DNA from 2 places in the Actinokineospora guangxiensis genome. Region 1 is predicted to be linked to the other one. Evidence: riboswitches for the same ligand, from Rfam matches in the RefSeq annotation. Region 1 holds a riboswitch; the other holds the start of a gene.

What was found. A riboswitch is a leader RNA that binds a small molecule or an ion and turns the genes downstream of it on or off. The one in region 1 is predicted to bind S-adenosylmethionine.
Positions count from the first base shown of each region.
Region 2: it holds a riboswitch for S-adenosylmethionine, as region 1 does, so the genes downstream of both, ACFPM7_RS08760 (methionine ABC transporter ATP-binding protein) here and thrC (threonine synthase) in region 1, are expected to answer to the same signal.

Region 1 covers NZ_JBHSKF010000004.1:69,877-85,230, reverse strand. The annotation lists gene ACFPM7_RS10565 (acyl-CoA thioesterase) at 1-421, shown strand, start outside; gene holA (DNA polymerase III subunit delta) at 1,011-1,985, opposite strand; SAM riboswitch class I at 2,113-2,240, shown strand; gene thrC (threonine synthase) at 2,252-3,514, shown strand; gene ACFPM7_RS10550 (DNA internalization-related competence protein ComEC/Rec2) at 3,423-5,804, opposite strand; gene ACFPM7_RS10545 (hypothetical protein) at 5,823-6,098, shown strand; gene ACFPM7_RS10540 (ComEA family DNA-binding protein) at 6,341-7,624, opposite strand; gene ACFPM7_RS10535 (DegV family protein) at 7,688-8,536, opposite strand; gene octT (diglucosylglycerate octanoyltransferase) at 8,562-9,266, opposite strand; gene ACFPM7_RS10525 (histidine phosphatase family protein) at 9,263-9,877, opposite strand; gene rsfS (ribosome silencing factor) at 9,874-10,260, opposite strand; gene nadD (nicotinate-nucleotide adenylyltransferase) at 10,349-10,933, opposite strand; gene ACFPM7_RS10510 (nitroreductase family protein) at 11,127-11,810, shown strand; gene ACFPM7_RS10505 (RecQ family ATP-dependent DNA helicase) at 11,826-13,877, shown strand; gene ACFPM7_RS10500 (methyltransferase domain-containing protein) at 13,874-14,587, shown strand; gene proB (glutamate 5-kinase) at 14,589-15,354, opposite strand, start outside.
Region 2 covers NZ_JBHSKF010000003.1:415,810-431,163, reverse strand. The annotation lists gene ACFPM7_RS08785 (GGDEF domain-containing protein) at 1-185, opposite strand, end outside; tRNA gene ACFPM7_RS08780 (tRNA-Gln) at 231-301, opposite strand; gene ACFPM7_RS08775 (acyl-CoA desaturase) at 616-1,542, shown strand; gene ACFPM7_RS08770 (TetR family transcriptional regulator) at 1,646-2,245, shown strand; gene rsmA (16S rRNA (adenine(1518)-N(6)/adenine(1519)-N(6))-dimethyltransferase RsmA) at 2,242-3,081, shown strand; SAM riboswitch class I at 3,197-3,285, shown strand; gene ACFPM7_RS08760 (methionine ABC transporter ATP-binding protein) at 3,487-4,494, shown strand; gene ACFPM7_RS08755 (4-(cytidine 5'-diphospho)-2-C-methyl-D-erythritol kinase) at 4,511-5,476, shown strand; gene ACFPM7_RS08750 (hypothetical protein) at 5,520-5,897, opposite strand; gene ACFPM7_RS08745 (hypothetical protein) at 6,027-6,521, opposite strand; gene ACFPM7_RS08740 (ABC-F family ATP-binding cassette domain-containing protein) at 6,701-8,542, shown strand; gene ACFPM7_RS08735 (fatty acyl-AMP ligase) at 8,574-10,238, shown strand; gene ACFPM7_RS08730 (DNA alkylation repair protein) at 10,235-10,921, shown strand; gene ACFPM7_RS08725 (DivIVA domain-containing protein) at 11,124-11,621, opposite strand; gene ACFPM7_RS08720 (DivIVA domain-containing protein) at 11,622-12,218, opposite strand; gene pth (aminoacyl-tRNA hydrolase) at 12,249-12,821, opposite strand; gene ACFPM7_RS08710 (50S ribosomal protein L25/general stress protein Ctc) at 12,886-13,506, opposite strand; gene ACFPM7_RS08705 (transglycosylase family protein) at 14,105-15,354, opposite strand, start outside.

The DNA.
Region 1 (15,354 bases):
CGTCCACGGCGGCGTGGTCATGAAACTCGTGGACGACGTCGCGGGCGCGGTCGCCCAGCGCCACTCCGGCGGCCCCGCGGTCACCGCGGCCATGGACGGCATGACCTTCCTGCACCCGGTGCGCGTCGGCGACCTGGTGCACGCCCACGCCCAGGTGAACTGGGCAGGCCGCTCGTCGATGGAGGTCGGCGTCCGCGTCCTGGCCGAGCCGTGGGACCGCGCCGGGGTACCCCCGCTGCGCGTGGCCTCCGCCTACCTGGTCTTCGTCGCCGTCGACGCCGACGGCAACCCCCGCCCGGTCCCCGCCGTCCTCCCGGAGACCGCCGAGGACCACCGCCGCCTCCGCGAGGCCGAGATCCGCCGCAAGCACCGCCTGGAACGCCGCACCGAGATCATGGCCAGCCGCGAGACCCAGCCCTGACCGACCGGCGAGCGCCGCCCGCCTCCGGCTCCCGTTGCGCCCCTGTCCACAAGCCCACCAAAACGCCTGGCAACCACCATGATCAGCCGGATAACCTGGCGGCGGGGGGCCGGATGCTCGGGCTGCCCGGCCGCCCGCGCTGCCAGATGCGCACCTTGGAGCGGGCCACACCGCGATCCCTGGCCTCCGCCGCGGTGGCCCGCGCGGTCGTGCCGCTGTGGCCGGCGGTGCTCGCCCTGTGGCCAGGTGGTGCGCCGCGGCTGCTCGGGGCGAACGACCTGAGCTGTCCGGACGCGCCGGACTGGGCTGTGAGTGGGGCGGCGCGCCAGTCACCATCGTGCCGGCGGTGGGCGTCGCGCCGGCCTGGTGGGACTGCCCCCGGCCGGGGTGCGGCCCGCGTGGCCGGTGGGCTACTCGGTCCGGTGCTCACCCTGCCCGCCGCTTGGGCGACCGAAGCCCTGCCGGGCCGTGGCGGCGCACTGCTCCGGGGGGGGCGGCGCGGGCTGAGCGGCACGTGGTCGCCGCTGGCGCCCGCCGCGATCGGCTACGCGCCGGCCGCACTCGTCACGACCCGGAGCCAACGGTCTACTTAGGCCCCTCGCGCCTTCGCCATGCGCAGGACGGCGCGCTCCAGGGCGTAGTCGGCGTCGACCGCGGCGCCCTTGACGTCGGCGTTGACCTCGGCGGCGATGTGCATCGCCTCGACAAGTCCCTCCGCGCGCCAGCCGCGCGACTGGGCGACGGCCTTCTTCACCTTCCACGGCGGCATGCCCAGCTGTTGGGCCAGCCGGAACGGGTCGGCGCGGCCCGCCCCCGCCACCCTGGCCACGGTACGTACGGCGTCGGCGAGGGCGTCGGCGACCAGGACGTGCGCGACGCCCAGTTGCAGCGCCCAGCGCAGCGCCTCCAGCGCGCCCGCGACGTCGCCGGTGATCGCCTTCTCGGCGACTGCGAAGCCGGTCACGTCGGCGCGGCCGCGGTGGTAGCGGCGCACCTCCTCCTCGGTGACGTCGCCACCGGAGTCCGAGACCAGCTGCGCGGCGGCGGCGGCCAGCTCGCGCAGGTCCGAGCCCACCGAGTCGATCAGCGCGGCGACCGCGCGCGGGTCGGCGCGCCCGCCCGCCCGCCGGATCTCCTCCTTGACGAAGGCGTCCCGTTCGGCGGGCTTGGTGATCTTCGGGCAGTCGGTGACGGCCGCTCCGAGCTTGCGCAGCAGGGCCACCAGGTCCTTGCCCGTCTTGCGCCCGCCGCCGTTGTGCACGACCACCAGGACGATCCCGTCGGCGGGTTCCTTGGCGTAGGCCGAGACGGCCGCCGCGATGTCCTGGGTGATCTCGTGGGCGGCGTCGAGGACAACCACCCTGCCCTCGGCGAACAGCGACGGCGAGACCAGCTCGGCCAGCTCCGGGGGTGTGAGGTCAGCCACCCGGACCCGGGTCAGGTCGGCGGCGGGGTCGGCGGCGCGGGCTTCGTCGAGTGCGGCGCGGAGCGCGCGTTCGACCAGCAGTTCCTCATCGCCGATGACCAAGCGCAGCGGGGCGGGGGCGTCCGCGGGCGGGTTCACACCGGCATCCTGCCATGCCCGCGGGAAGCGCAAGGTCTCTCGCATCGTGGACGCGGCCGTGGCCGCCGCCCGCACGGGTGCCGTACCGTGTCCGGCAGGTCGCATCGCGGCCCGCACAACTGAATACCGCTCATCCAGAGGGGCAGAGGGAACGGCCCGACGAAGCCCCGGCAACCGGCGTAAGTGCCATCTCGACCACGAGAAGGCCACGACCACGGTGCCAATTCCGACCCGCGCACGCGGGAGAGATGAGGAGTTGCCTCGCGATGACCGCTGTGGACACAACCCCAGTCACCACCTCCCTGAACCTCGGCCCGGCCCGCGCCCTTTCCTGTCGCGAGTGCGGCCATGAGGTCCCCCTCGCCGCCGAGTTCGCCTGCGCCGAGTGCTTCGGCCCCCTGGAAGTCGCCTACGAGTTCGGCGCGGTGACCAGGGAGAGCATCGAATCCGGCCCCAAGTCGATCTGGCGCTACCGCGACCTGCTCCCCGTGCCGCCGGACGTGCAGGCCCACCCCAACACCGACCCCGGCTTCACCCGGCTGGTGAAGGCCGACCGCCTCGCCGCCGCACTGGGCGTGAAGTCGTTGTGGGTCAAGGACGACACCGGCAACCCGACGCACTCCTTCAAGGACCGCGTCGTCGCCGTCGCCCTGGCGGCCGCGCGCTCGCTCGGGTTCACCGTCCTCGCCTGCCCGTCCACGGGCAACCTGGCCAACGCCGTCGCCGCCGCGGCGGCGCGCGCGGGCTGGGACTCGGTTGTCCTGATTCCCTCCTCCCTGGAGCGGGCCAAGATCCTCACCACCGCCGTGTACGACGGTTCGCTGATCGCCGTCGACGGCAACTACGACGACGTGAACCGACTGGCCACCGAACTGGCGGCGGAGTACGAGGACTGGGCGTTCGTCAACGTCAACGTGCGCCCGTACTACGCGGAGGGCTCCAAGACCCTCGGCTACGAGGTGGCCGAGCAGCTGGGCTGGCGGCTGCCCGGCCAGGTCGTCGTCCCGGTGGCCTCCGGCTCGCAGCTGACCAAGGTGGACAAGGCTTTCCGCGAGCTGGGCACGCTCGGCCTCGTGGAGGCGACCCCGTACCGGATCTTCGGCGCGCAGGCCACCGGATGCTCCCCGGTGGCCGCGGCCTACAAGGCGGGCCAGGACGTGATCAGCCCGGTCAAGCCCGACACCATCGCCCGGTCACTGGCCATCGGCGCGCCCGCCGACGGCCCGTACGTGCTCGACTCGGTGCGCCGCACGGGCGGCGCGGTCGAGGACGTGACCGACGAGGAGGTCGTGGAGGGCATCCGCCTGCTGGCCCGCACCGAGGGCATCTTCGCCGAGACCGCGGGCGGCGTGACCGTGGCCACGGCGAAGAAGCTCATCGAGTCGGGCCAGCTCGACCCGGACGCCGAGACCGTCCTGCTCATCACCGGCGACGGCCTCAAGACCCTCGACGCGGTCGAGGACCGCATCGGCCCCAAGGCGGTCGTCCCGCCGAGCAGCGCGGCGGTGCGCGCCGCCCTCGGGAAGTGACCCCGAGCGGCACCCCGCCCACCACGGCGACGTCTCCCCCGGTGTCGGTGCGCGCGGTGCGCGCGCCGAGCCGGGCGAGCACGTCCATCGTCGCCTGTGCCGGGTGGCCGTAGCGGTTGCGCCGCCCGACGCTGACCAGCGCCACCTCCGGGCCCACCGCCGCCAGGAACGCCTCATCGGTGTACCGGCTGCCGTGGTGGGGCACTTTGACCACGGCCGCGCCCAGGTCGACACCGCCTGCCACCAGCTCGGCCTGCGCGCCCAGCTCGATGTCGCCGGTGAGCAGGACCCGCCCCGCGGCCGTGTGCGCGAGCAGGACCAGCGAGGCGTTGTTGATCTCGCTGCCGTCGAGTTCCGCCGCTTGGGCGCCTCCTTCCTCCGGGTGCAGCACATCGATCGTCAGTCCGGGCCAGCCGAAGCGGCTGCCCGCGGTCACCTCCACCACCGGGACCGCGGCGTCGGCCGCGGCCCCGCGCACGCGCTCCCACGCCCAGCCGGGCGCGCGCCCCGGCCCGACCACGACCGCGGCGGGGTCGCGCTCCAGCCCGGCGGCCAGCCCGCCGATGTGGTCGGCGTGCAGGTGGCTGAAGACGACGGCGGCCAGGCTCCTCACACCGAGCCGGTCGAGGCAGTCCCCCACCGGCCCGGGTTCCGGCCCGGCGTCGACCAGCACGGCCCGCCCGGTGTCGGCGGTGGCCAGCACGACCGCGTCGCCCTGCCCGACGTCGCAGGCGACCACCGCCCACCCCGGCGGCGGCCACCCCGGCAGCACCACCCGCACCGGCACGACCACCAGCAGCACCCCGACGAGCCCGAGTGCGACCAGCGCCCGCACCTTCGGCAGCCGCACGGCCACCGCGAGCACCGCGATCGCCGCCGCCGCGGCCAACCCGCCCCACCACCCCGACGGCCAGTCCAGCGCCGCCCCCGGCACCCCGGCGGCGTGTTCGGCGACGGCGATCAGCCACCGCGTCTCCGGTCCGGCGACCGTGACGAGCGCCTGCCCACCCCACGTCCACACGGGAGTGACGAGCGCGGCCAGCACACCCAGCACCGTCGCGGGCGCGACGACCGGCGCGGCCACCAGGTTGGCGGCCACGGCGACCAGGCTGACCTGCCCGCTCATGCCCGCCACGACGGGCGCGGTGACCAGCTGCGCGGCCGCCGGGACGGCCAGCGCCTCGGCGATCCCGGGCGGCACCCGCCTGCGTTCCAGCGCCCTGGCCCACCTCGGGGCCAGCAGCACCAGCCCCGCCGTGGCGAGCACGGACAGCACGAACCCGAACGCGACCGCCATCCCGGGGTCGACCGCGACCAGCCCGAGCACCGCGACGGCGAGGGCGGGCAGTGCGGACTTCTCCCGCCCGAGCGCCAGCGCCAGCAGCCCGATCAGCCCCATGACGGCCGCCCGCAGCACGCTCGGCTCCGGCCCGGCCAGCACCACGAACCCGACCATCGCCGCCGCGGCCACCGCCGACGCCACCCACGGCCCAGCCCCGAACAGCCGCACCAGCAGCAGCGCGAAGAACCCGACGATCGCTAGGTTCGCCCCGCTGACGGCCAGCAGGTGCGTCATCCCCGCGGTGTCGAAGTCGGCCCGGACCTCCGGCAGCAGCCCGTCGGTGTCGCCCACGACGAGCGCGGGCAGCAGCCCGGCCGCCTCAGGCCCGAGCACCGCCCGCGCGGCGTCCCTGAGCCCCTGCCGCAGCTCCGCGGCGACGCGCTGCGCGGCGCCAGGAGGGTCCACATCGGAGGGAGGACCGCGGACCTTGACGACCGCCGTTGTCAGGCCGCCTTCCTCGGCCGGAGCCAGCCGCGCTGTCGCCGTCGCGTGCTGACCTGGCAGCAGGTCGACCCACTGGTCGGCTGGGGCGAAGACGACGACGGCGCCCCCACTGGGCTCTCCCACGGCCCTCCCGGCGATGACGACCCCGCTGACACCGGACGGCGTAGCCCCATAGCCAGCGGCCCGGATGGGCCGAGGCCGCTCGACCACCTCGAAGCGGAACTCCAGGACCGCCCCGGCGGCGGCCAGCTCCCGGAGCGGGTCCGTCGCGGCCTCGCGCAGCCGCTCGGACACCGGCAGCACGGCGAGCACCCCGGCGACGAGCAGCGGCCAGCCAGGGTGCACCCGCTGGGACGTGCGCGCCCGGACGAGGAGCACCACAGCCACGGCGGCAGCCGCCAGACCCACCGCCGCGGCGAGTGCCCAGTGGAGGAGGTAGCCGAGGAACGCCGCGAGCCAGAGCGCTGCCGCGGCGGGGACGAGACGCCAGTCGGGGCGGGGCATGGGGTGTCCTCGCGGGAGGTGGGGACGAGACGCAGGACAGGACGGCCGGGGGCGCTGGACGCGGTGTCGGGCCGCGAGCTGGGCGCGGCGTTCGCGCAGTACCTGGCCGCTTCCGGGGCGGGCGTGGTGGGCGATGTCGACGGTGGCGTGGTCGAGCGGATCAGGACCAGGGGCGGGGCCGCGTCGCCGTGGGTGGGGCAGGACGCCGCGACGGTGAGCACCCCGGCGGCAGCGGCCAGCGACTCGATGTCGGCGACAGGCCGAGCGCGCTTTCGGAACCACGTTCGGCGGTGAGCGCGGCCGGGTGACGGGAAGTGCGGCGGGCACTGCGCGGCAGGCGCGCACGCGCCGCGACCGGTGCAGCGCGCCTGGACGACGGGCAGGTGCGGGCGTGCGGCGGTGACGTCCGGAGGTCGGCGCGCGGGGCGCGCATCGGTCACCGGAGCTGCCGGGGTGCGAGTGTTGTCCACAGTGGTCAGAGAGAAGCGGCTGGCGGGCATTGGCTTCCTATCGTCGTCGGGGCGCTGGCATGCGGGCTAGTGAACGGTGACCAGGTCCTTGAGCTTGGCGAAGCGGCTGGGGCCGATGCCCTCGATCTCGCGGAGCTGGTCGACGCTGGTGAAGGTGCCGTTGCGGTTGCGGAACTCGACGATGCGCTGGGCGGTGACGATCCCCACGCCGGGGAGTGCGTCCAACTGGTGGACGGGGGCGGTGTTGAGATTGGTGCGGGGAGGCGCGGCGGGATCGGCGTCGGGCGGCGGGGTGCCCACGTGGATCTGCTCGCCGTCGGCGAGTGGGCGGGCCAGGTTCAGGGAGGAGGTGTTCGCGCCGCGGAGGGCGCCGCCGGCGGCTTCGATGGCGTCGATCACGCGGGAACCCGCGGGGAGGTCTCGGACTCCGGGCTTGGCGACCTTGCCTTGGATGTCGACGGTGATGGTGCGCGCGGGCTGCTCGACGGCAGGCGGGGCGGAGGCGGGCGGCTCGGCGGCGGTGGGTTTGCCGGGGAGCAGCAGCAGACCCGCGAGGAGTGCGCCCGCGACCACGGCGACGATGGCGGCCAAGCGGGGAACACGGGCGAACGGCGTGCGTGGTCGCTGCGGTTGGGGTGCGTCCATGTCGGACTCGGGGTCCAGGTCGAACTCGGGGTCGCGGGAGGTTCGATCGCCGGGCGCCCAGTCGCGGGAGGTGCTGGTTGCCGGGATGTGGCTTGGCGCGGGGTCGAGGTGGTCGAGGCGGTCGCCGTCGAAGGGATGAGGGGTTCGGGGGTGGTGGGTGTTCCCCGGGGAGGGCAGGCCGAGGTCGGCCGCGGTCAGGGCGGGGAAGCGGTCGGTGGGCACGGATGTGCTGGAGCTGTGGCGGGACCGGGAACTCGGTTCACCGGCGGGAGGTTCCGGTTGGCCGAGCGCGTCGGGGTCGCGGGTGGGGTATGCGGGCACCAGGTCCGGGGAGGTGTCGGTGGCGTCGGGCGAATGGGCCGCCACGGCGGCGCGGGCCTGTGCGGTGCCTGACAGGGCTGCTGGGGCGATGCTCCTCCGGGTCGGGCGGACGTCAGGGAGGACGCCGGTGAAGGCCGACGAGTCGCGTTCAGGACGACGGGTGGGGGACGGGGTGGGGGACGGGGCGGGGGACGGGGTGGTGACACGGGTGTACTCGGGACGGCCACCGGAATGCTGGTCGGCGGGTTTGGTCCAGCGGTTGAGGAATCGGGCCAGCGGCGGTTCTCGGTCCGCATAGGAGGGCAGGGTGCCGTTGTCCCACGGGCGATCGATGGCGCGGCCGAGGCGGGCGAGGGCTTCGTCGACGGTGGTCTTCGTCTTCATGAGATCGACGGTAGGAGGCCGCGATCCCCGGCGGCCACGGAGAAATCGCGGCCTGTGGACAACTCAGGTGCAGACGGCGATCCCCAGGACGCCGGGCCCGGTGTGGGCGCCGATGACCGCGCCGACCTCGCTCACGAAGCAGCCCGCCGAGCCGGGGATGCGTTCGTCCACCCTGGCGGCGAGCTCGGCGGCCCGGTCGGGGGCGCCGAGGTGGTGCACGGCCAGGCGGAGGGTGCCTGCGGGAAGTTCGCGGGACGCCGCTTCGGCCAGGTCGACCAGGCGGGCCAGGGCCCGGCTTGTGGTGCGGACCTTCTCCAGGGGCTGGATGCCGCCGTCGGAGACGTGGAGGATGGGTTTGACGGCCAGGGCCGTGCCGAGCAGGGCGGCGGCGGCGCCGATGCGACCGCCTCGGCGGAGGTAGTCGAGGGTCTCCACGACGAAGGTGCACCTGGTGCGGGCGGCGGCGGCCACGGCGGCGGCCTCCACCTCCTCGCCGCCCGCCCCCGACGAGGCGACGGCGGCGGCTTGGAGGGCGGCGAAGCCCAAGCCCATGGCGATGGTGCGGGAGTCCACGACGCGCACCCGCGCCGGGTCCACTTCGGCCGCCGCGAGCCTGGCCGACTCCCAGGTGCCGGACAGGTCCCTGGACAGGTGCACCGACACGATGCCGTCGCAGCCGGAGTCCAGCAGGTCGCGGTAGCGGGTGGCGAACTCCTCCGGGTTGGGGCGCGACGTCGTCACCGTGCGGTGTTCGCGCAGGGCTTTGGCCAGTTCGTCCGGGCCGATGTCGATGCCGTCGCGGCCGGTGCGGTCGTCGACGTGGACGGTGAGGGGGACGACGTGGACGTCGTGCCGGTCGGCGAAGCCCTCGGGGAGGTACGCGGTGGAGTCGGTGACTACGGCGAACGGCACGGTGGGTGAGCCTAACCGCTGGCGGTCAGTCCAGCAGAGGACCGATCAGCTCGGCGAAGGCCTTGCCGACCTGCTCGTGGCCGGTCCAGCCCCAGTGGATGCCGTCGGGATTGCCCTGGCCGCTGAGCACGTGGTCGCCCACCACCTCGGACAGGTCCAGCAGCGGCACCCCCGCCGAGGCCGACCAGCCGCGCAGCGCGCGCGCTGTGGCCTCCCGCCCGTGGTGGACGCCGCCGTAGCCTGCCGCGCGGTGCACCGACGGCAGCGCGGCCACAGCGGGGATGTCCGGGCGCAGCGCGCGGACGGCCGTCAGCGTCCTGTCCAGGTATCGGACGGTCTCGCCCGGGGGCAGCGCCACCCTGCGGCTGACCCCGGCGAGGGCGGGCACGGCACGCAGGTACGCGGCGCGCACGCGCCGCCGGACTGCGTCCGAGCGCAGGTAGCGGATGCCTTCGCGCAGGTAGGTCGGCAGCGGCGACGGCAGGCTGTCCATGCCGCCCACGCCCAGGACCAGCACGGACGCGCGCGGCAGCACCGGCCACAGGCGGGGGTCGCCGACCAGTGCCCAGTAAGCGTCGCGGGCGGTCCAGCCGAAGCCCGCGAACAGCTCCGCCTCGCCGCCGAGCGCGGCGGCGGCCAGGTTGGGCCAGAGGCGGGGATCGTCGGCGGGGCACGGGCCGTCCGGGCCGTGGAAGGCCAGCGAGTCGCCCAGCACCAGCAGGGTGGTCACCCGGTGATGCCCGCGTTGTAGTTGATCAGTCGCCAGGCGTCGCCGTTGGCCTCGCGGCGGGCCAGCACGGTCCAGTGGCAGTTCCCGACGCCGGCCAGCAGCGGCCAGCACTGCACCGGCAGGTTCAGCAGGTGGGCGGTCAGCGCGCTGATCAGGCCGCCGTGGGCGCACAGCAGCGCCGTCTCGTCCTCGCCCGCGTCCAGGTCGGCGACCACCTCGGCGGCGCGGGCGGCGACCTCGACCCTGGCCTCGCCGCCGGGCGGGGCCCAGGTCGGGTCGGTCTGCCAGGTCGTGCGGGCGCCCGGGTACTCGGCGTCGACCTCGGCGGACGTCTTGCCCTGCCAGAGGCCGAGGTGGGTCTCGCGCAAGCGCTTGTCCACCCGCATCGGCACACCGCTGGCCGTGCTGAAGACGGTGGCGGTGTCGGTGGCGCGGCGCAGGTCGGAGGTGACGACGACGTCGGGGGCGAACCGGATCAACGCGGGCACCGCGAAGCGCGCCTGGTTCCAGCCGACCTCGGTCAGGTTGGCATCCAGGTGGCCCTGCATGCGGCCGGTGGCGTTGTAGTCGGTCTCGCCGTGCCGCCACAGCACGATCCTGCGCAGCGTCACGTGGCGTCGTCCCCCTCGGCGGGCGGGCCCGCGTCGAACGGCACCCTCGGGCAGTCCTTCCACAGCCGCTCCAGGCTGTAGAACGAGCGCTCCTCGGCGTGCTGGACGTGCACGACGACGTCGACGAAGTCCAGCAGCACCCAGCGGCCCTCGCGGGCGCCTTCGCGGCGGACGGGCTTGGTGCCCGCCTCGCGCATCTTCTCCTCGACGCTGTCGACGATCGCGCCGACCTGGCGCTCGTTGGCCGCCGAGGCGATCACGAAGCAGTCGGTGATGACGAGCTGGGCGGACACGTCGAGCACGACGACGTCGGTCGCCTTCTTGTCAGCGGCCGCCGCCGCTGCGACGAGGGCCAACTCGCGGGCTTGCTCCGTGGCTGCCACGGCACTCCTTCTGCGGATCTCGCGGACGCAACCCGTCGAGGGTACCCGCAGGCCGGGCGTGTGCCCGCGCTGAGCCGTCCGTGCGGCCTCAGCCGGTGTAGAGCCCGCGCTTGGAGATGTACTGGACGACGCCGTCGGGCACCAGGTACCAGACGGGCTCGCCCTTGGCGACGCGCTCGCGGCAGGCCGTGGAGGAGATGGCCATGGCCGGGACCTCGATGAGGCTGACCGACCCGGTGGGCAGGTGCGTGTCGGCCAGGTCGTAGCCGGGTCGGGTGACCCCGACGAAGTGGGCGAGGGTGAACAGCTCCTCGGCGTCTCGCCAGGACAGGATCTGGGAGAGGGCGTCGGCGCCGGTGATGAAGAACAGCTCGGCGTCCGGCTCGACGGCGTGCAGGTCGCGCAGGGTGTCGACGGTGTAGGTGGCGCCGCTGCGCTCGATGTCGACGCGGCTGACCGAGAAGCGCGGGTTGGACGCGGTCGCCACGACCGTCATCAGGTAGCGGTCCTCGGCGGGGCTGACCTCGCGGTCGCTCTTCTGCCAGGGCTGGCCCGTGGGGACGAAGACGACCTCGTCCAGGGCGAAGCGGGCCTGGACCTCGCTGGCGGCGACGAGGTGGCCGTGGTGGATCGGGTCGAACGTGCCGCCCATGATCCCGATGCGCCGTGCCATAGCGCTGAAGCGTAGAGCCTGCGCCGCCGGGTTTCGGCGCGATCTCCCGCGGGGGGCGTCGGGAGATCGCGCCGTCGGCCGCTCCCCTGCGGCGGCCTCACCAGTGCGGACGTGCCACCGTTCGGTTCATGACGGCCGTCCTATGACCTTTCGGTATGAGCTGTCGCACCCGTCGGCTTGCGACACTCTGCCCATGGCTTGGGAACCGATGCACGATCAGCCCTACCGGCCGGTGCCGTACCGGCCGGAGCGCATGGGCACCGACGACTCGCTGCGCACCGCCGCCGACCTGCGGGCGCGCATGGACCAACGGCGCACGGTGCGCGCGTTCTCCCCCGACCCGGTCCCCGAGCAGGTCGTCGTGGACGCGATCGCCGTGGCCTCCACCGCGCCGTCGGGCGCCCACCAGCAGCCGTGGACGTTCGTGCTGGTCCAGGACCCGGACGTGCGCGCGCGCATCCGCGAGGCCGCCGAGAAGGAGGAGCAGGTCTCCTACGCGGGCCGCCTCGGCGAGGAGTGGATCTCGGCGCTGCGCCCGCTGGGCACCGACCAGAACAAGCCGCACCTGACCGACGCGCCGTACCTGATCGTGGTGTTCGAGCAGCGCTACTTCCTCGACGGCGAGGAGCAGCACAAGCACTACTACGTGGACGAGTCCGTGGGCATCGCCGTCGGGATGCTGCTGACCGCCCTGCACCTGGCCGGGCTGGCCGCGCTCACCCACACGCCCAGCCCGATGAGGTTCCTGTCCGAAGTGCTCAACCGCCCGCGCAACGAGAAGGCGTTCGCCGTCATCCCGGTCGGCTATCCGGCCGAGGACGCGACCGTCCCCGACCTGGTGCGCAAGGACCTGGAGCAGGTGCTCGTGCGCGTGTGAGGTATCAAGGGGGGCGTGGACGAGCAGGCACTGCGCGCGGCGGCAGAGGAACGGCTCCGCGCCCTGGCCGGTGACGGCGCCCGGCTGCGCGAGGACCAGTGGACGGCGATCAGGACGCTGGTCGCCGACCGCGGCCGGGCGCTGGTCGTGCAGCGCACCGGGTGGGGCAAGTCGGCGGTCTACTTCGTCGCCACGGCCCTGCTGAGGGAGTTGGGCCAGGGGCCGACGGTCATCGTCTCGCCGCTGCTGGCGCTGATGCGCAACCAGGTGGCGGCCGCGGCGCGCGCGGGGGTGCACGCCGCGACGATCAACTCGGCCAACATGGACGAGTGGGACGCGGTCCGCGCGCAGGTCTCCGCGGGCGACGTGGACGTCCTGCTGGTGTCACCCGAGAGGCTGAACAACCCGGACTTCCGGGACACGGTCCTGCCGTCGCTGACGGCCTCGGCCGGGATGCTCGTGGTGGACGAGGCGCACTGCATCTCCGACTGGGGCCACGACTTCCGCCCCGACTACCGGCGCCTGCGCACCCTGCTGACCGAGCTGCCCGCCGGGGTGCCGGTGCTGGCGACCACGGCCACCGCCAACGACCGGGTCGTGCGCGACGTGTCCGCCCAGCTCGGCTCGTCGGCGGTGCTGCGGGGCGCGCTGGACCGGGAGAGCCTGCACCTGGCCGTGCTGAAGCTGCCGACCGCGCAGGCCCGGCTGGCGTGGCTGGCCGAGAACCTGGAAACCCTGACCGGCTCGGGGATCATCTACACGCTCACCGTCGCCGCCGCCGACGAACTGGCCGCCTTCCTGCGCGATCGCGGCTTCGCCGTCGCCTCCTACACCGGCCGCACCGACACCGAGGAGCGGGTGCGCGCCGAGGAGGACCTGCTCGCCAACCGGGTCAAGGCGCTGGTGGCGACCTCGGCGCTGGGCATGGGCTTCGACAAGCCGGACCTGGGTTTCGTCGTGCACGTCGGCGCCCCGCAGTCGCCGATCGCCTACTACCAGCAGATCGGCCGCGCGGGCCGTGGCGTGGAGCGCGCGGACGTGGTCCTGCTGCCGGGCGTTGAGGACAAGGACATCTGGTCCTACTTCGCCTCCCTGGCGTTCCCGCCGGAACCGGTGGTGCGGCAGGTGCTGGCGGCGCTGGCCGACGAGGAGAAGCCGCTGTCGACGCCCGCGCTGGAGCCCAGGGTGGAGCTCTCGCGCAACCGGCTGGAGATGGTGCTGAAGGTGCTCGACGTCGACGGGGCCGTGCGCCGGGTCAAGGGCGGGTGGATCTCGACCGGCGAGCCGTGGGCCTACGACGAGTCCCGCTACGGCCGCATCTCCGGCGCCCGTGCCGACGAGCAGCAGGCCATGATCGACTACCAGCGCACCGACGGCTGCCGCATGGAGTTCCTCCTGCGCACCCTGGATGACCCACACGCCGCGCCGTGCGGGCGGTGCGACAACTGCACCGGCAAGCGCTGGAGCGCCGAGGTCTCGGCCGACGGGGTGGCGGCGGCGCGCGAGCGGCTGCGGCGGCCCGGGGTGGAGATCCCGCCGAAGAAGCTGTGGCCGACCGGGATGGCGGCGTTGGGGGTGCCGCTGTCGGGGAAGATCAAGCAGCCGCTGGAGGTCGGGCGGGCGCTGGGGCGGCTGACCGACATCGGGTGGGGCAACCGGCTGCGCGAGCTGTTCGCGGGCGGGGACGGCGTCGTGCCGGACGAGGTCGTGGACGGCTGCGTGAAGGTGCTGGCGGCCTGGGGGTGGTCGCGCCGGCCGGTGGGGGTGGTGACGGTGTCCTCGGAGTCGCGGCCGCGGCTGGTCGAGGACCTGGGGGCGCGGATCTCGGGGATCGGGCGGTTGCCGCTGTTGGGCGAGGTCGTGGTGGGGCGGGCCGTGCGGGCCAACAGCGCCCAGCGGCTGGCGGGGCTGTGGAATGGGGCGACGGTGCGGGGGGCGGTGTCCGGGCCGGTGCTGCTGGTGGACGACCAGGTGGACACCGGCTGGACCATGACCGTCGCGGGGACTCTGCTGCTGGAGGCCGGGGCGGACGCCGTCCTGCCGTTCGCGCTGGCGACGACCACGTGAACCTCTCCGACCTCGACCGCATCGAGGAGCTGCCCGGCATGGCCGAGGCGCGGGCGAGGGTGCGGGAGATGCTGGCCCTGCCCGCCGGGTCGGCGGTCGTGGACGTCGGGTGCGGGGCGGGGCACGCCGCCGCGGAACTGGCGGCCGAGGGGCACCGGGTGATCGGGGTGGACCTGGACGAGGCCACCATCGCGGCAGCGCGTTCGCGTCATCCGGGGATCGAGTTCCATGTGGGGGCGGCCGACGCTCTGCCGGTGGGGGACGGCGAAGTCCACGGGTACCGCGCGTCCCGGGTGCTGCACCTGGTGCCCGACATCGTGGCCGCGCTCGCCGAGGCGCGACGGGTCCTGGCGCCGGGCGGACAGGCGGTTCTCGTCGGCCAGGACTACGGGATGGTCGGGGTGGACGGCCCGCAGGAGATCCCGCGGGCGGTGGTGTCGGTGGTGCGGGAAGGGCACGCGGGTCGCCGGTTCCGCGCGCTGCTGCTCGACGCGGGCTTCCGGGACGTCGATGTCGAGGTGCGGACGGTGGTGAGCACCGACCACGAGGCGATGGTCCCGTCGTTGGACGCGCTGGCGTCGGCGGCGGTGAAGTCCGGCGAGGTGACGCGGGAGGCGGCCGACGCGTGGCTGGCCGATCAGCAGCTGCGCGGGCGGGAGGGACGGTTCCTGATCGCCTGGCCGTCGTTCTTCGTCAGCGCGGTGCGGTGATTCAGCGGGCGGCCAAGGCCACCAGGTCGTCGGCGTGGACCACTTCGCGGCGGTGTTCGGCGGGGAGGTCGCGGGTTGAGCGGCCGATGATGGTGGGGAGTTCGGCGGAGTCGTAGGCGACCAGGCCGCGGGCGACCACCCGGGCGGCCGGGTCGGTGAGGTCCACGACGTCGCCTGCGTGGAACTCGCCCGCGACGGCGGTGATTCCGGCCGCCAGCAGGGAGCGGCGGCGGCCCACCACCGCGGCGACGGCGCCGTCGTCCAAGGTGAGGGTGCCGGTGGAGTCCGCGGCGTAGGCGAGCCAGAAGCGGCGGGCGGTGAGCCTGCGGCCGGAGGCGGCGAAGGCGGTGCCGACGTCGGCGGCGGTGAGGGCTCGGGACGCGTCGGCGGCGGAGGCCAACAGGACCGGGACGCCCGCGACGGAGGCCAGGCGGGCGGCGGCGAGCTTGGAGGCCATGCCGCCGGTGCCCAGGCCGGAGCCGGATTCGCCCGCGGTCACGCCCGCCACGTCGGCGGCGTCGGCGACCTCGCGGACCGGGGTCGCGGCGCCCAGGCGGGGGTCGCCGTCGTACAGGGCGTCCACATCGGACAGCAGGACCAGGGCGTCGGCGCCGATGAGGTGGGCCACCAGGGCGGCCAAGCGGTCGTTGTCGCCGAAGCGGATCTCGTCGGTGGCGACGGTGTCGTTCTCGTTGACCACCGGGACCACTCCCAGGGCCAGTAGGCGGGAGAGGGTGCGCTGGGCGTTGCGGTAGTGCGCGCGGCGC
Region 2 (15,354 bases), on a different contig from region 1:
CGCGGCTCGCCGCGGTGCTGGGCCTCGGCGAGGAGGCGGTCGACCTCGGTGGTGTGCCTGCGCCGCTCGGCGGCGGGGCTGGTCTGGATGATCGCGAGCAGTTCGCGGGCGCGCCCCACCAGCCAGGCGTCGGAGCGCTCCTCCAACGCGGGCAGGTCTGCCTCGTCCCGCTGCTCGGCGTCCACGTGCGTCGCTGCACCCCTTGGCGAGTTGGTGGGGGTTCCTCCGTGCTCCGCCGCCAGGATTCGAACCTGAACCATTGGAACCAAAATCCAAGGTGCTGCCATTACACCACGGCGGAACGCTCGGGCCCGGGGCCCGAACGCGGGCACCATCGTGGCACGGACAGGCGTCCGGGAGCACCAGGACCCGGGCGATTGGCCTCCGGTCGCGTCCGATCGGGTGTTACCGGCGTCACATGATCGTCGGCCGTGCGCACGCATCCGGCTCGGCCGAACGCGCTGCGTTCACCTGCGCGCGCGGGGCGCGGCATCCGGGTGGCAGGGACCACCGATTGCCATATGTCGTTCCCACCCCGTTTCCGCCTACGCTGGCGAAGGTTACGCAACCGTAGGCGAGGCTGCCCTTACCGGCGCCCGGCGCGAAAGGGAAGACATGACAGCCACCGTCGGCGCGGGCCCCCGGCCCATCATCGACGGCCAGCGGAACCTGGCCACCCGGATCGGCGTGTACGTCTTCGTACTGCTGCCGTTCGCCGCCCTCATCGCGGCCGTCCCGCTGGCGTGGGGGTGGGGCCTGACCTGGCTCGACGTCGCCCTCGCGGTGTTCTTCTTCTACTTCTCCGGCCTCGGGGTGACCGTCGGCTACCACCGCCTGTTCACCCACGGCTCGTTCAAGGCCAACCGGCCGCTCAAGATCATGCTGGCGGTCATGGGCAGCATGGCGGTGCAGAGCCCGCCGATCACCTGGGTCGCCGACCACCGCCGCCACCACGCCTTCTCCGACCGCGAGGGCGACCCGCACTCGCCGTGGCTGTTCGGCACCTCGCCGATGGCGCTGGCCAAGGGCTTCTGGCACGCGCACATGGGCTGGCTGTTCGACCACGACGTCACCAGCAAGCAGCGCTTCGCCCCCGACCTGCTCGCCGACCGCGACATCGTCCGGGTCAACAAGCTGTTCCCGCTGCTCACCGCGGCCACGCTGCTGCTGCCCGCGCTCATCGGCGGACTGCTGACCTGGTCGTGGTGGGGCGCGTTCACCGCGTTCTTCTGGGCCGGGCTGGTGCGCGTGGCGGTCCTGCACCACGTCACCTGGTCGACCAACTCGATCTGCCACATGATCGGCGAGCGGCCCTTCGCCAGCCGCGACAAGGCCGCCAACTTCTGGCCGCTGGCCATCCTCAGCTTCGGCGAGTCCTGGCACAACCTGCACCACGCCGACCCCACCTGCGCCCGCCACGGCGTGCTGCGCGGGCAGATCGACACCTCGGCGCGGCTGATCTGGCTCTTCGAGAAGTTCGGCTGGGCCACTGACGTGCGCTGGCCCACGCCGCAGCGGCTGGCCAAGATCTCGGCCAAGTAACCCGGGCCGGGCGGCGCGACTAGGCTGCCCGGGTGGAGCGGGGAGTCGGCCGAGCGACGCCGCGGGTACCGGAGCGGAGGTGCCCGGGGTGGCCCGCGTGCGCATGAGCGGCAGGGAGCGGCGCGAGCAGCTGCTCGACGTTGCCCGAGCCCTGTTCGCCGAGAAGGGCTTCGACGCCGCCTCGGTGGAGGAGATCGCGCACCGGGCCAACGTCAGCAAGCCGGTGGTCTACGAGCACTTCGGCGGCAAGGAGGGCATCTACGCGGTCGTCGTCGACCGGGAGATGCGCACGCTGCTCAACGGCATGACCGCGGCGCTGTCGGAGGACGCCCACCCCAGGCTGCTGCTGGAGCGCGCCGCGGGCTCGCTGCTGGACTACATCGAGGGCTCCACCGACGGCTTCCGCATCCTCGTGCGGGACTCGCCGGTGGCCACCTCGACCGGCACGTTCTCCAGCCTGCTCAACGACATCGCCAGCCAGGTGGAGCACATCCTCGGCGTGCAGTTCAGCAAGCGCGGCTACGACTCCAAGCTGGCCCAGCTCTACGCCCAGGCGCTCGTCGGCATGGTCGCGCTGACCGGCCAGTGGTGGCTGGAGGCGCGCAAGCCCAAGAAGGGCGAGGTCGCCGCGCACCTGGTGAACCTGGCCTGGAACGGACTGTCCAATTTGGAGGGCAAGCCCTCACTGAGGGAGCGTTCATGAAGCTGCTGGGGCCCGTCGAGATCCGCGGGCTCGCCGAGTCCCTCGGGGTGCGTCCGACCAAGAAGCTCGGGCAGAACTTCGTCCACGACCCCAACACCGTGCGCCGCATCGTCGCCGCCGCCGACCTCGCCGCCGACGACGTCGTGCTGGAGGTCGGGCCGGGCCTGGGGTCGCTGACCCTGGCGCTGCTGCCCGCGTGCGCGGCCGTGGTGGCCGTGGAGATCGACCCGGTGCTGGCGGCGCGGCTGCCCGCCACCGCCGCCGAGCACGCCCCGGAGCTGGCCGACCGGCTGACCGTGGTGCAGGCGGACGCGATGAAGGTCACCGAGCTGCCGGTGGCGCCGACGGCGCTCGTGGCCAACCTGCCCTACAACGTCGCAGTCCCGGTCGTTCTTCACCTGCTGGCCGCCGTTCCGACGCTGCGGCGGGTGCTGGTCATGGTGCAGGCCGAGGTCGCCGACCGGATGGCCGCGGGCCCCGGCGGGCGCGTCTACGGGGTGCCCAGCGTCAAGATCGCCTGGTACGCCTCGGCGAAGCGGGTCGCCACCGTGCCCAGGGCGGTGTTCTGGCCGGTGCCCAACGTCGACTCCGCGCTGGTCCTGCTGGAGCGCAGGGACACCCCGGACGCCGACCGCGAGGCCGTCTTCGCCGTCGTGGACGCGGCGTTCGCCCAGCGGCGCAAGACGTTGCGGGCGGCGCTGTCCGGCTGGGCGGGCTCCCCCGCCGCCGCCGAGGCCGTGCTCACCGCCGCGGGCGTCGACCCCGGCGCGCGGGGCGAGCAGCTCGCCGTCGGCGACTTCGTCCGGATTGCTCAGCGCGCCCATACCGGCCGGTAGTGGGCCGTTCGGGCCTCTCCGAGCACTCCGGGAGTGTGACGTTGCGAACGGTCCGGCTTAACCTGCCCTAACAGGCTTGCGCGACGGGCAGGACATCGGGTTAGCTCAGGTCAGCTATCCATCAGGAGCGGCCGAGAGACCTGGCTCTGTGACGCCGCAGCAACCACCCTCGCGGGCAGGTGCTACCGCCAGGACCGATGGAGGAGAACGAAATGGGCATCCTCACCCGCAGGCGGGTCATAGACGAGTGCAGGCGCACCGTGACCGGCTGTCGGCGAATGTGCGTATCCGGCTGATCCAGCCGAGTTCCGCCCCGCCGCCATCCCTTTAGGACACACCTCAGCCGCACCGCCGCGCGCCGACGCGCGCCGGGCCGCGGCACTCACGCCTGCCTGGAGCCAAGCCATGATCACGGTTGAGAACGCCACCAAGACCTTCTGGACCGACAGCGGCCAGGTCGTCGCCATCGACGACGTCAGCATCGACCTCGCCCCCGGCGCGATCACCAGCATCGTCGGACCGAGCGGCTCGGGGAAGTCCACCCTGGCCAGACTCGTCTCCCTGCAGGAGCGCCCGGACAGCGGCGTCGTCCGCGTCGAGGGCTACAACACCGCCTCGCTGGACCAGCGCCGCCTGCGCGCCGCCCGCCGCCGCATCGGCGTCGTCGGCCACGAGGAGCTGCTGCCGCAGCGCACCGCGGCGGGCAACATCGCGATGCCGCTGGAGCAGGCGGGCATCGACGGCCCGCAGCGCCGCGAGCGGGTCGGCAAGCTGCTGGACCTGATCGGCCTGACCGCGCGCGGCAACGCCCTGCCCGCCGACCTCACCGCGGGCCAGCGCGCCCGGGTGCAGATCGCCCGCGCCCTCGTCGGCGACCCCGGCCTGCTGCTGGCCGACGACCCCACCCACGGCCTCGACGGCGACGGCGCGGCGGGCGTGCTCGCCGTACTGGACCGCGCCCGCGGCGAGCTGGGCTCCACCGTGCTGGTCACCACCAGCGACTCGACCGTCGCGCGCCGCATCGCCGACGACGTCGCCCTGCTGGTCGACGGCCGCGTCGCCGACAGCGGCTCGGTGCTGTCGCTGATCCAGGACCCGACGAGCCTGGTCGCCGACGCGCTGCTGCCCGCCATCGACACCCCCGACTCGCTGCGCGCCCGCCACGACCGCATCGCCGAGGTCGTGCTGATCGGCTTCTCCGCCGTCGGCGCGCTGCTGCCGGAGGCCAGCGGCCGCTTCGGCACCGACGTCTCGGTCATCGGCGGCGGCCTGACCAGGGTCGGCGAGACCCCGGTGGCCCGCTTCCTGCTGGGCGTCTCCGGCCCGCAGGCGGAGTCGACGCTGTCCTGGATCCGCGAGCGCGGCGGCGTCGTCAAGCGCCCGGTGCGGGGCCCGGAGGGCATCGCGGCCTGACCCGTAGGCTGGTCGGGTGCTCGCTGTCGTCCCGCAACCGGTCACCGTCCGCGTGCCGTCCAAGGTCAATCTGCACCTGGCGGTCGGCGACGTTCGGCCGGACGGCTACCACGACCTGACCACCCTGTTCCAGGCGCTGTCGCTGACCGACGAGGTCACGGTGGCCATCGCCGACGAGCCCGGCGTCGAGGTGCTCGGCGAGGGTGCCGACTCGGTGCCGACGGGGCCGTCGAACCTGGCCTGGCGCGCGGTGCAGGAACTGGCACGCTTCTGCGGCCGCGACCCCGACGAACCCAGGGTGCGGGTGGTCATCCGCAAGGGCATCCCGGTCGCGGGCGGCATGGCTGGCGGCAGCGCCGACGCCGCGGCCACCCTCGTCGGCCTCGCCGCGCTGTGGCGGCTGGAGGTCACCCGCGACGACCTGGCGGGCCTGGCCGCCCGAATCGGCAGCGATGTCCCGTTCACCCTTTACGGCGGCACCGCATTGGGCACCGGACGCGGCGAGCGATTGGTGCCGGTGCTCGCCCGGCACACCTATCACTGGGTATTGGCATTCGACCGCCGCGGATTGTCGACTCCGACAGTATTCACCGAATTGGACCGCCTCCGCGTCGATGGCGACCCACCGCGCGCGGGCGCCGTCGAACCGGTCCTCGAAGCCCTTTCCACCGGCGACCCGCGCCAGCTGGCCCTGCTGCTGGGCAACGACCTGCAGGCCGCCGCGGTGTCCCTGCGCCCCGGCCTGCGCCGCACGCTGCGCGCCGGGGTGGGTGCGGGCGCGCTCGCGGGCATCGTCTCCGGCTCCGGCCCGACCTGCGCCTTCCTGTGCGAGGACGACACCGCCGCCCTGCGCGTGGCCGCCGAACTGGCGGGCGCGGGCGTCTGCCGCACCGTCCGCGTCGCCCACGGCCCGGTCCCCGGCGCCCGCGTCATCGGCGGCGAGGAGGCCCCCCGGCCGGTCCCGCCCGAGGTGCACGCCTAGGACCGCGGTGGGACGCCCGGCGGGCGCCCCACCGCGGGGTCGATCAGACGTCTTGCAAGCAGGTCATGTAGGTGAACCCGATGACTCCGGTGCTGTTGAACTTGATCAGAATCCACCCGTTGGCATTGGACACGCCACAGGCGGTGTACCGGTCACCCAAAGCGTAGTAATCGACCACACAATCGTACTGGTATCCCATCTGCGCGGTCGTGATAAGCGCAGCACTGTGCAACGGCTCCGTGCGAATGGGAAGGTTGTTGGCGATCGACTTCACTCGGCCGGTCGCACAGAAGTCAGAGTAGGCCGCCACTCCCACAGTGCCGCCGACCTGCGCAGATGCCATCGCAGGCTGGAGCGAGAACGCGGCAGCGACACCGAACACCACAGACAAAAAACGCACGGCGAAACGACGTGAAAACATTGAATAAATCTCCCCTCAGACGTCTGCGGATGCAGACGGAAGCGACGCTACCGCACCAGATACTCGCCCGACGGAATCGTCCCTCGAAATCATCCTGAAGGAGCAGCCGTCACCATCGCGGCCCGCTGCCTAGAACTGCCAGTGCCAGCCCTTGATGTCGGCGGGCAGGTTGTGCGGCCGGTAGATCAGGGTGCCGTGCTCGGCGGCGGCGTCGATGAGGATCTCGCCGTAGTAGCCGGAGTCGGTCAGGTAGAAGTCGTCGGACAGGTAGCGCGAGGGCGACAGGCACGAGGTGTTCAGCCCCTGGCCGATGACCTCGCCGTCGGCATCGACGGCGAGGAAGTCCTCGGCGCTCATCCACCAGCCCCAGTTCGGCTCGTACTGCTCGGTGGTCTGCAGCACGATGCGCGCGGCGAGGAAGTGGCCGCGGTTGGGCGGCAGGCTGCCCGGCTCGGTGCAGGTGACCTTGTCCACGCCGTCGAGCCAGAGCGTCGCGAGCACGGGGCTGCCGCTGGAGCGGATCTGGATCTGCCGACCGAACTCCGACGGGACCGTCTCCTCGGCGGCGGGGGTGCCGCAGCCGGCGAGGACGAGCAGCAGAGCGGCAGCGATGACGCGGGACATCTCGACCTCCAAGACAGCAAAACCAAGTCGTAGTTAGTCGGGATTCGCGCCATTGTCAAAATGGTCAACGGAGGGTATTCGAGCCATCGCCGAACGGTCTATTAACAGTGAAAAGCGGGTGACTGAAGCCACTCGGTAAGCTGGTGCGGTCTGTGCAAGCCCCGGCCGAAGGTGCGTGAATGGCCAACCTGGTCAATCTGGAGAAGGTCAGCAAGAGCTTCGGCGTCCGCCCGCTGCTCGACGAGGTCTCGCTCGGCATCGGCCGCGGCGACCGGGTCGGGGTCGTCGGGCTCAACGGCGGGGGCAAGACGACGCTGCTGGAGGTGCTGGCCGGCCTGGAGCCGCCCGACGGCGGGCGGGTGAGCCAGGTGCGCGACCTGCGGATGGCCGTGGTCACCCAGCGCACCGAGCTGGCGCCGGGCTCGACGGTGCGCGACGCGGTGCTCAGCGGGTTCGACGCCGAGCACGAGTGGGCCGCCGACGCGCGGATCAGGTCGGTGCTCGACGGGCTGGGGCTGACCGCGCTGGGGATGGACAGCTCGGTGGACACCATGTCCGGCGGCGAGCGGCGGCGGGTCGCGCTGGCCGCGGCGCTGGTGCGCGAGCTGGACCTGGTCGTGCTGGACGAGCCGACCAACCACCTGGACATCGAGGGCGTGCAGTGGCTCGCCGACCACCTGCTGGCCGCGGGCACGGCGCTGGTGGTCGTCACCCACGACCGGTGGTTCCTCGACACCGTGTGCACGCGCACGTGGGAAGTCGTCGGCGGGCGGGTCGAGCAGTACGAGGGCGGCTACGCGGACTGGGTCTACGCCCGCGCCGAGCGCGCCCGCCTGGCCGACACGCTGGAGGAGAAGCGCCGCAACCTGGCCCGCAAGGAGCTGGCGTGGCTGCGCCGCGGCGCCCCGGCCCGCACGTCCAAGCCGCGCTACCGCATCGAGGCCGCCGAGGCGCTGATCTCCGACGTGCCCGCCCCGCGCGACTCCGTGGAGCTGCTGGCCTTCGCCAAGCGCAGGCTGGGCCGCACGGTGGTGGAGCTGGAGGACGTCTCCGTCGACGCGGGCCCCAAGCCGATCCTGCGCGAGGTCACCTGGCGCATCGGCCCCGGCGACCGGGTCGGCCTGGTCGGGGTGAACGGCTCGGGCAAGTCGACGGTGCTGCGCCTGCTGGCAGGCGAGAGCGAGCCGAAGTCCGGCAAGCGCCTGCAGGGGCAGACGGTGCGCCTGGCGCACCTGAGCCAGGAGCTGCACGACCTGCCGCCCGCGCTGCGCGTGCTGGAGGCGGTGGAGGAGGTCGCCCGGCGGGTGGTGCTGGGCAAGCAGGAGATGTCGGCCTCGCAGCTGGCCGAGCGCTTCGGCTTCCCCGCCGCGCGCCAGTGGACCCCGGTCGGCGACCTCAGCGGCGGCGAGCGGCGCAGGCTCCAGCTGGCCAGGCTGCTCATGGCCGAGCCCAACGTCCTACTGCTCGACGAGCCCACCAACGACCTGGACATCGACACCCTGCAGCAGCTGGAGGACCTGCTGGACTCGTGGCCGGGCACCCTCGTGGTGGTCTCCCACGACCGCTACCTCGTCGAGCGCGTCTGCGACTCCGTGCACGCCGTGCTCGGCGACGGCGGCGTCACCCACCTCGTCGGCGGCATCGAGGAGTACCTGTCGATCCGCGCCCAGCAGCTCGCGGGCGCCGGGAAGCTCCCCTCCCCCGCCGGTCGGCACAACCCGCCCACCCAGGGGGCAGACCCCCATGGGTCCAAGCCCACCGGCGAGGACCGACAGTCTCCGGACGACAGCGCGGGCCTGCGCGCGGGCTCGGCCGAGCACCGCGCCGCGCAGAAGGAGCTGGCCCGCCTCGAACGCCGCCTGCAGACCCTGACCGACCGCGAGGCCAAGCTCAACCACGAGGCCGCCGAAGCCGCCGACCACGACCGCCTCGCCCGGCTCGACGCGGAATTGCGGCAGGTCGGCGCGGAGAAGGAGGACGTGGAGACGCGCTGGCTGGAGCTGGCCGACGCGCTGGAGTAGTGCCCGCGCGGGCAAACACTAGGCTGCGCTCATGAGCCGGTTTGTTGACCTGATGCTGGAGTCCGCCCGCGGTGAGCGCGGCGAGGCGAAGGGCATCACCACGGGGGAGCCGAAGGCACCCGTGCGCCACACCTGGGGCCAGGTGCACGAGCGCGCCGCGCGGATGGCGGGGGCGCTGGTCTCCGGCGGGCTCGCCCGGCACGGGGCGGTGGCGGTGCTGGCCGCCGAGCCGGTGTCGATCGCGCCCGCCGTGCAGGCGGTGTGGCTGGCGGGCGGCAGCATCACCATGCTGCACCAGCCGACCCCGCGCACCGACCTCGCCGAGTGGGCCGCCGACACCGTCCGCGTGCTGGCCATGATCGACTCGAAGCTGGTCCTGCTCGGCTCGCCGTTCGAGCCCGTCGCCCCGGTGCTGGAGGAGCACGGCGTCGCCTACCGCCTGCTCGCCGACCTCGAGGACGGCGAGCCGCTGGCCGAGCCGGTCGATGTCGACGAGGACGCGCCCGCGCTGCTGCAGCTGACCAGCGGCTCCACCGCCGACCCGAAGGCCGTGCGCATCACCCACGGCAACCTGTACAGCAACCTCACCGCGATGGCCGAGAAGGCCGAGCTGGACGTCGCCACCGACATCATGGTGTCGTGGCTGCCGCTGTTCCACGACATGGGCATGGTCGGCTTCCTGACCGTCCCGATGACCGTCGGCATGGAGCTGGTGAAGGTCACCCCGGTCGAGTTCCTGACCGGCCCGCTGCTGTGGGCCGACCTGATCTCCCGCCACGGCGGCACGATCACCGCGGCCCCGAACTTCGCCTACGCGCTGCTCGGCCGCCGCCTGTCCAATGTGGACGACGAGGGCACGTACGACCTGTCCTCGCTGCGCATCGCGCTCAACGGCGCCGAGCCGATCGATGAGGCCGCGGTGGCCGCGTTCGTCAAGCAGGGCACCCGGTTCAAGATGGACCCGAACTGCGTCTTCCCCGCCTACGGCATGGCCGAGACGACGCTGGCGGTGTCGTTCGCCCCACTGGGCACCGGCCTGACCCTCGACCAGATCGACGCCGACCTGCTGGAGTCGGACAACCGCGCCGTCCCCGACCCCGACGGCACGCGCGCCTTCGCCATCCTCGGCGAGCCGCTGCCGGGCCTGGAGGCCCGCATCGTCGGCGAGGACGGCGCGGTGCGCGGCGAGCGCGAGGTCGGCGAGATCCAGCTGCGCGGCGAGGCCGTCACCCCCGGCTACCTGACGGTGAACGGCCCGGTGGCCACTCAGGACGCCGACGGCTGGCTGTCCTCAGGGGACATCGGGTACCTCGTGGACGGCCAGATCGTCATCTGCGGCAGGCAGAAGGACGTCATCATCCTGGCAGGCCGCAACATCTACCCGACCGACATCGAGCGCGCCGCGAGCGTGGTCGAGGGCGTGCGCGCGGGCAACGCCGTGGCCGTCCGCCTGGACGCCGGGTCGCGCCGGGAGCGCTTCGCCGTCGTGGTGGAGTCCCGCTCGGCGGGCGACGCCGATGAGGAGAAGCGCATCAAGCGCGAGGTCGGCTCCCGGGTGTTCGAGGCGGTGAACGCCCGCCCGAGCGCGGTCCTCGTCCTGGCGCCGGGCACCCTGCCCAAGACCCCGTCCGGCAAGCTGCGGCGCGCGGCGGCGGGCCAGCAGCTCGCGGGCGGCCTGGCCGAGGAGGAGAGCTGACCGCCGCGGCGTTCACCGCCCGGCTGCGGGCCCTGGCCACCCCGGTGGACCAGGGCAGGCAGCAGGACCACTTCCGCACCGACGCCGAGTTCTGGGGCGTGCGGATGGGCAGCGTGTTCGCCTTGGCCAAGGAGTTCATCGGTCTCCCGATCGCGGAGATCGATGAACTCCTGCGCAGCCCGGTGCACGAGGTGCGCGTCGGGGCGCTGAGCGTCATGGGCAAGCGCGCCTCGGCGAAGAAGACCACCGAGGCCGACCTGGCGGCGCTCTACGCGCTCTACATGGCCCGCATCGACCTGATCAACACCTGGGACCTGGTCGACCTCTGCGCCCACCACGTCGTCGGCCGCCACCTCGCCGACAGGCCCCGCACGCCCCTGTACGACCTCGCGGCCTCCCCGGACTGGTGGAAGCGCCGCATCGCCATCTTCGCCACCCTGCACTTCATCCGCGAGGGCGACCTGACCGACACCTGGGCCCTGGCCGACCTCCTGGCCCACGACCCCCACGACCTGGTCCAGAAAACAGTCGGCGGCCTCGCCCGCGAGGCGGGCAAACACGACCCCACCCGCCTCCACACCTTCCTCGACACCCACGCCGCGACCGCCCCGAAGGTGATGCTCACCCAGGCGATGGAACACCTGGACCAGCCCACCAAAGCCGCCTACCGCGCCCGCCGCTGACCTCCTGGGCCGCCACCTGCTCACACTTGTCCACAGCCACGACTTCGCTGTGGATATGCCACTCCCCGCCTGGATAACCTGGCGGCGGGGGGCCGGGCACTCCGCCGACGATCATGCTCGGCAGGCCGCCCCCGAGCGGTGGCCGCCGAGCCGGCGGATGTCCAGCCAGCGGTCATCGCCGGGCCGTCCGAGACCGCGGCTGTCAGGGTGAGTCGAGGGTGGATTCCAGGCGGTCCAGGAACACGTCGACCGCGACCTCGTGGTAGCCGAGGCCGCCCGGCGGGGGCGCGCCGAAGGCGGCGTGGCGGATGTCGTCGGCGGTGAGGGTGTCGGCGCCGTCCAGGGTGGCGGCGGCCCGGGTGAGCAGGGCGTCGACCTCGGAGGCGGTGTAGCCGCGCCTGCCTTCGGGGACCGGCGGGAAGCGCGTCGCGCGGATCTCCTCGGCGGTCAGCGGGCTGGTGTCGCTCTGGCGCGGAATGGCCGCGATGGCGGCGGCGGCCCTGTCGAGCAGATCGTCTACTTCGGACTCACGATAGCCCCGGCCCACGGGGGACCTGCCGAAGCGGACGTCCTCGATGTCGGCGGGGGTGAGGTCGTCCTCGCCCGACTCGGTCGCCCTGACCCTGGCCAGGAACGCGTCGACCTGCGCCTTGTCGTAGCCCGCGCTGCCCGAGCGCGGCTTGCTGAACTCGAAGGTCATCTAGGCCTCTCGGCGGCGCAGTTCCGCTGTCCAGGCCGCCACCAGCGCGTCGACGGCGCGGGGGTCGTAGCCCTGGCCGACGAAGTAGGTCATGGTCAGCCGGAGCTGGCCGAGCTGCGCGGCTGTCGGCGTCTGCAGCGGGTCCTCCACCGCGGCCGACAGCAGCCGGGCCAGGCGCGCGACGTCGTTGGGGCGGTAGCCCCGGACTCCGGGCGGCGCGGGCGGCAGCGGCAGGAACGGCACGTCGGTTTCCGGAGGTGGCGGCGGGATGTGGTCCCGGCCATCTTCCGGCGGCTCAGCGCCGCGCACCGGCCCGAACCCGGGTCTTTCACCCGATCCGGGCTCCCGCTCCGCCAGCGCGGCGACGACGGCGTCGAGGAAGTCGTCGACCTGGTCCTCGTCGTAGCCCCGGCGCAGGCGCGAGGCCGAGTCGAACACCGCGTTGCGGACGTCGTCGGGGCTCAGGTCGGCCTCGCCCCGCAGCGCGGACTCGACCAGGTCGAGGAAGTCGTCCACCTGGTCCTCGTCGTAGCCGCGCCTGCCGAGGGCCGCGCGGTCGAAAGCGACCTCGCGCACCCGCTCCGGGGTCAGCGACATGCCCGTTCCTCTCCTGGTGAGAGGGCGAGTTTAGGGCACGTGGAAAGAGTTCTGGGCGGCGATGAGACCGTGCTGCACGAGCGCCTCCACCGCGTCGGCGCAGCGATCGATCTCCAGCGCCAGATCCTTGCGCTCGGTGGTCGAGAAGTCGCGCAGGACGAAGTCGGCCGGGTCCATCCGGCCCGGCGGTCGGCCGATGCCGAAGCGCACCCGGACGTACTCCTTGGTGCCCAGCGACTTGGTGATCGCGCGCAGCCCGTTGTGGCCGTTCTCGCCGCCGCCGAGCTTCAGCCGGACCTGGCCGAAGGGCAGGTCCAGCTCGTCGTGCACGACGGCGACCTGGTCCAGCTCGGGCTTGAAGAACTTGACCACCGACGCCACCGGCCCGCCGGAGACGTTCATGAACGACCGCGGCTTGGCCAGCACGACGCGTCGGCCCGCGAGCCGCCCCTCCAGCACGTCGGCGCCGGACTTGTGCGCCTTGAGCTTGCCGCCCATGCGCGCGGCCAGCTCGTCAACGACGAGGAAGCCGATGTTGTGCCGGTTGCCCTCGTACTTCGGCCCCGGGTTGCCCAGGCCCACCACGACCGCCGGTGCGTCCATCTCCACCCCTCAAGCATGGCGATGCCCCGGGCGCGTCTCGCACCCGGGGCATCGCGCGGAGGACTCAGTCCTCGGTGTCGCTCTTCGGCTCCTCGACCACACCGGCGCCCTCGGTGTCGATCTCGGCCTCCATCTGCTCGGCGGTCGGCGCGGCGTTGACCGCCACGACCAGCGCCTCGGCGTCGGTGACCAGGCTCGCGCCCTTGGGCAGCGTGATGTCGCCTGCCAGGATCTGCGTGCCGACGGCGGCGTCCTCGATGGAGACCTCGACGCCGTCGGGGATGTTCAGGGCCTCGACCTCGAGCTGCACGGTGGTCAGCTCCTGGTTGACCAGGGTGCCGCTGGCGGCCTCACCGGTCACGCTCACCGGGACGTCGACGGTGACCTTCTCGCCGCGCTTGACCAGCAGCAGGTCGACGTGCTCGATGTAGTTCTTCAGCGGGTGGTGCGTGACCGTCTTGGTCAGCGCCAGCTCCGAACCCGAACCCAGGTCCAGCGTCAGCACGGCGTTGTGCCCGTGCTCGCGGACCACGCGGGCGAACTCGATGGCCGGGAGGGACAGGTGCTTGGGGTCGGAACCGTGGCCGTACAGCACGGCGGGGATGCGCCCCGCGCGACGAGTGCGGCGTGCGGCGCCCTTGCCAAACTCCGTGCGCTGCTCGGCGGCCAGACGTACCTCGGACACGGTGGAACTCTCCTTGTTTACTCAAACGCGGCGGGGGCGCTGGGTTCTGGGCGCCTGCGGCGAAGGGGCGCGGAGAGCATGAACACGCGCGACTGGATTACAGCCGACCACGTCGATCACGCTGGCGCTTGGCCCGCCTCGCCGAGGCAACCTGGGTAGCTTACGCGCGGGGGTCGGGGCGGGTTCGGTGGGGGTGGGGACGGGGTTGTCCACAGGCTGTCCACAGGGTGGGGCTTGGGGGTGTTGACACGGTAGGGGCGTCGGTAGCGTGGAAAGACAGGGCTGGATCGACCCCCGGATTGGGGCGGGGCGTGTCCTGCGCGCGAGGGGTGGGGCAAGCAAAGTCGCTGTGCGCGGGACGGCAGGTGGTCCTGCGGCGCGGGCATTGCCTGGGAGCCGGCCACTGCGCGTGCGGAACCAGCCAGACCGACGGAGAGCCCGCGAGCGGCTGCTGCGGGATCAGCCCCGCGTGCGCGGGGACGACACACGATAAGGCTGACTCCAGCGTCACTTCTCGGCCACCGCCAGCCTCACCCCAACCGAAAGCCCCGGTGATCCGCGTGGCGGTGCGGATCACCGGGGCTCAAGGTCGAGAAGGCTAGCGGGGCAGGCCCAGCTTGCGGGAGCACGACGGCCAGGCGCCGTACCCGCCGCGGTCATCCCGCAGCTTCGTGGCGATGGCGATCTGCTGCTCGCGCGAGGCCTGGTGGGGGTACTCGGCGTACTGCTGGCCGCCGTAGGCGTCCCAGGTGCCCTTGTTGAACTGCAGGCCGCCGTAGTAGCCGTTGCCGGTGTTGATGGACCAGTTGCCGGTGGCCTCACACTGGGCCAGCCGGTCCCAGACCTGGCCGTCGGGGATCACCGGGACCGGGGGCTTCTTGGTGCCGACCTTGATCTTCTTGGCCTTGGGCTCCTTGAGGACCTTGGAGCCGATCTCCTCGCGCTTGACCTCTTTGCCGTTCTTGGAGGTGACGCGGAGGGTGGCCATGCGCTCGCCCGCGACGCCGGGTTCCACCACGACGGTCTTGCCCTGGTCGAGGTTCGGGTCTTCGACCTTCTCGACCGGGGGTTCGATCTTGACCTTCTGGTTGACCACGGTGACGCCGGTCCGGCTGATGCGGATCTCGGCGCCGTCGCTGAGCTTGGTGTCGGCCTTCGGGGTGACGGCGTCGTCCTTGCCGACGGTCAGGCCGAGTTCGGTGAGCAGTTCGCTGACGGTCACCGCGTTGGTGCTCATCGGGGCGGGGACCTTGCCGCCGTCGAAGAGGGTGATGGCCTTGACCGTCTTGATCTCGACGGCCATGCCCTCGAGGGGGACCGCGGAGTCCGACGGGGCCGAGACCCAGGAGCCCTCCATCGGGGCGTTCGCCTGGCGCAGGGCCTCGCCGAGGGTGGTGGCGCGGACCCAGGCCTCGGTGCGCTCGCCGTCGACGGTCATCGTCAGCGGCCTGCCGCGCTGGAGCACGATGCGGCCGTCGTCGTTGATCTCGGCGGCCGGGGAGGGGCTGATCAGGTCGTGCTGACCGACCGAGATGCCCTCTTCCTGGAGCACCTCGCCGACGGTGTCGGCGTAGGTGTTGACCTCGACGGTCTTGCCGTCGACTTCCAGGGTCACCGAGTTGTTCATGGCGATGGCCGCCGCGCCGCCGCCGACCAGCGAGGTCAGCACCGCGGCGATGGTGGCCTGCAGGAAGGTGGACTTCCAGCGCTTGACCGCGGTCACCAGGCCGGGCGCGGCCTTGGGCTCGGCCTGCGGCTCGCTGGCGACCTCGTCCGGGATGACCGGCAGGACCGTCGTCTCGGCGTTGATCAGCCGGATGAGCTCGTCGACGTCGACACCCGCGGTCG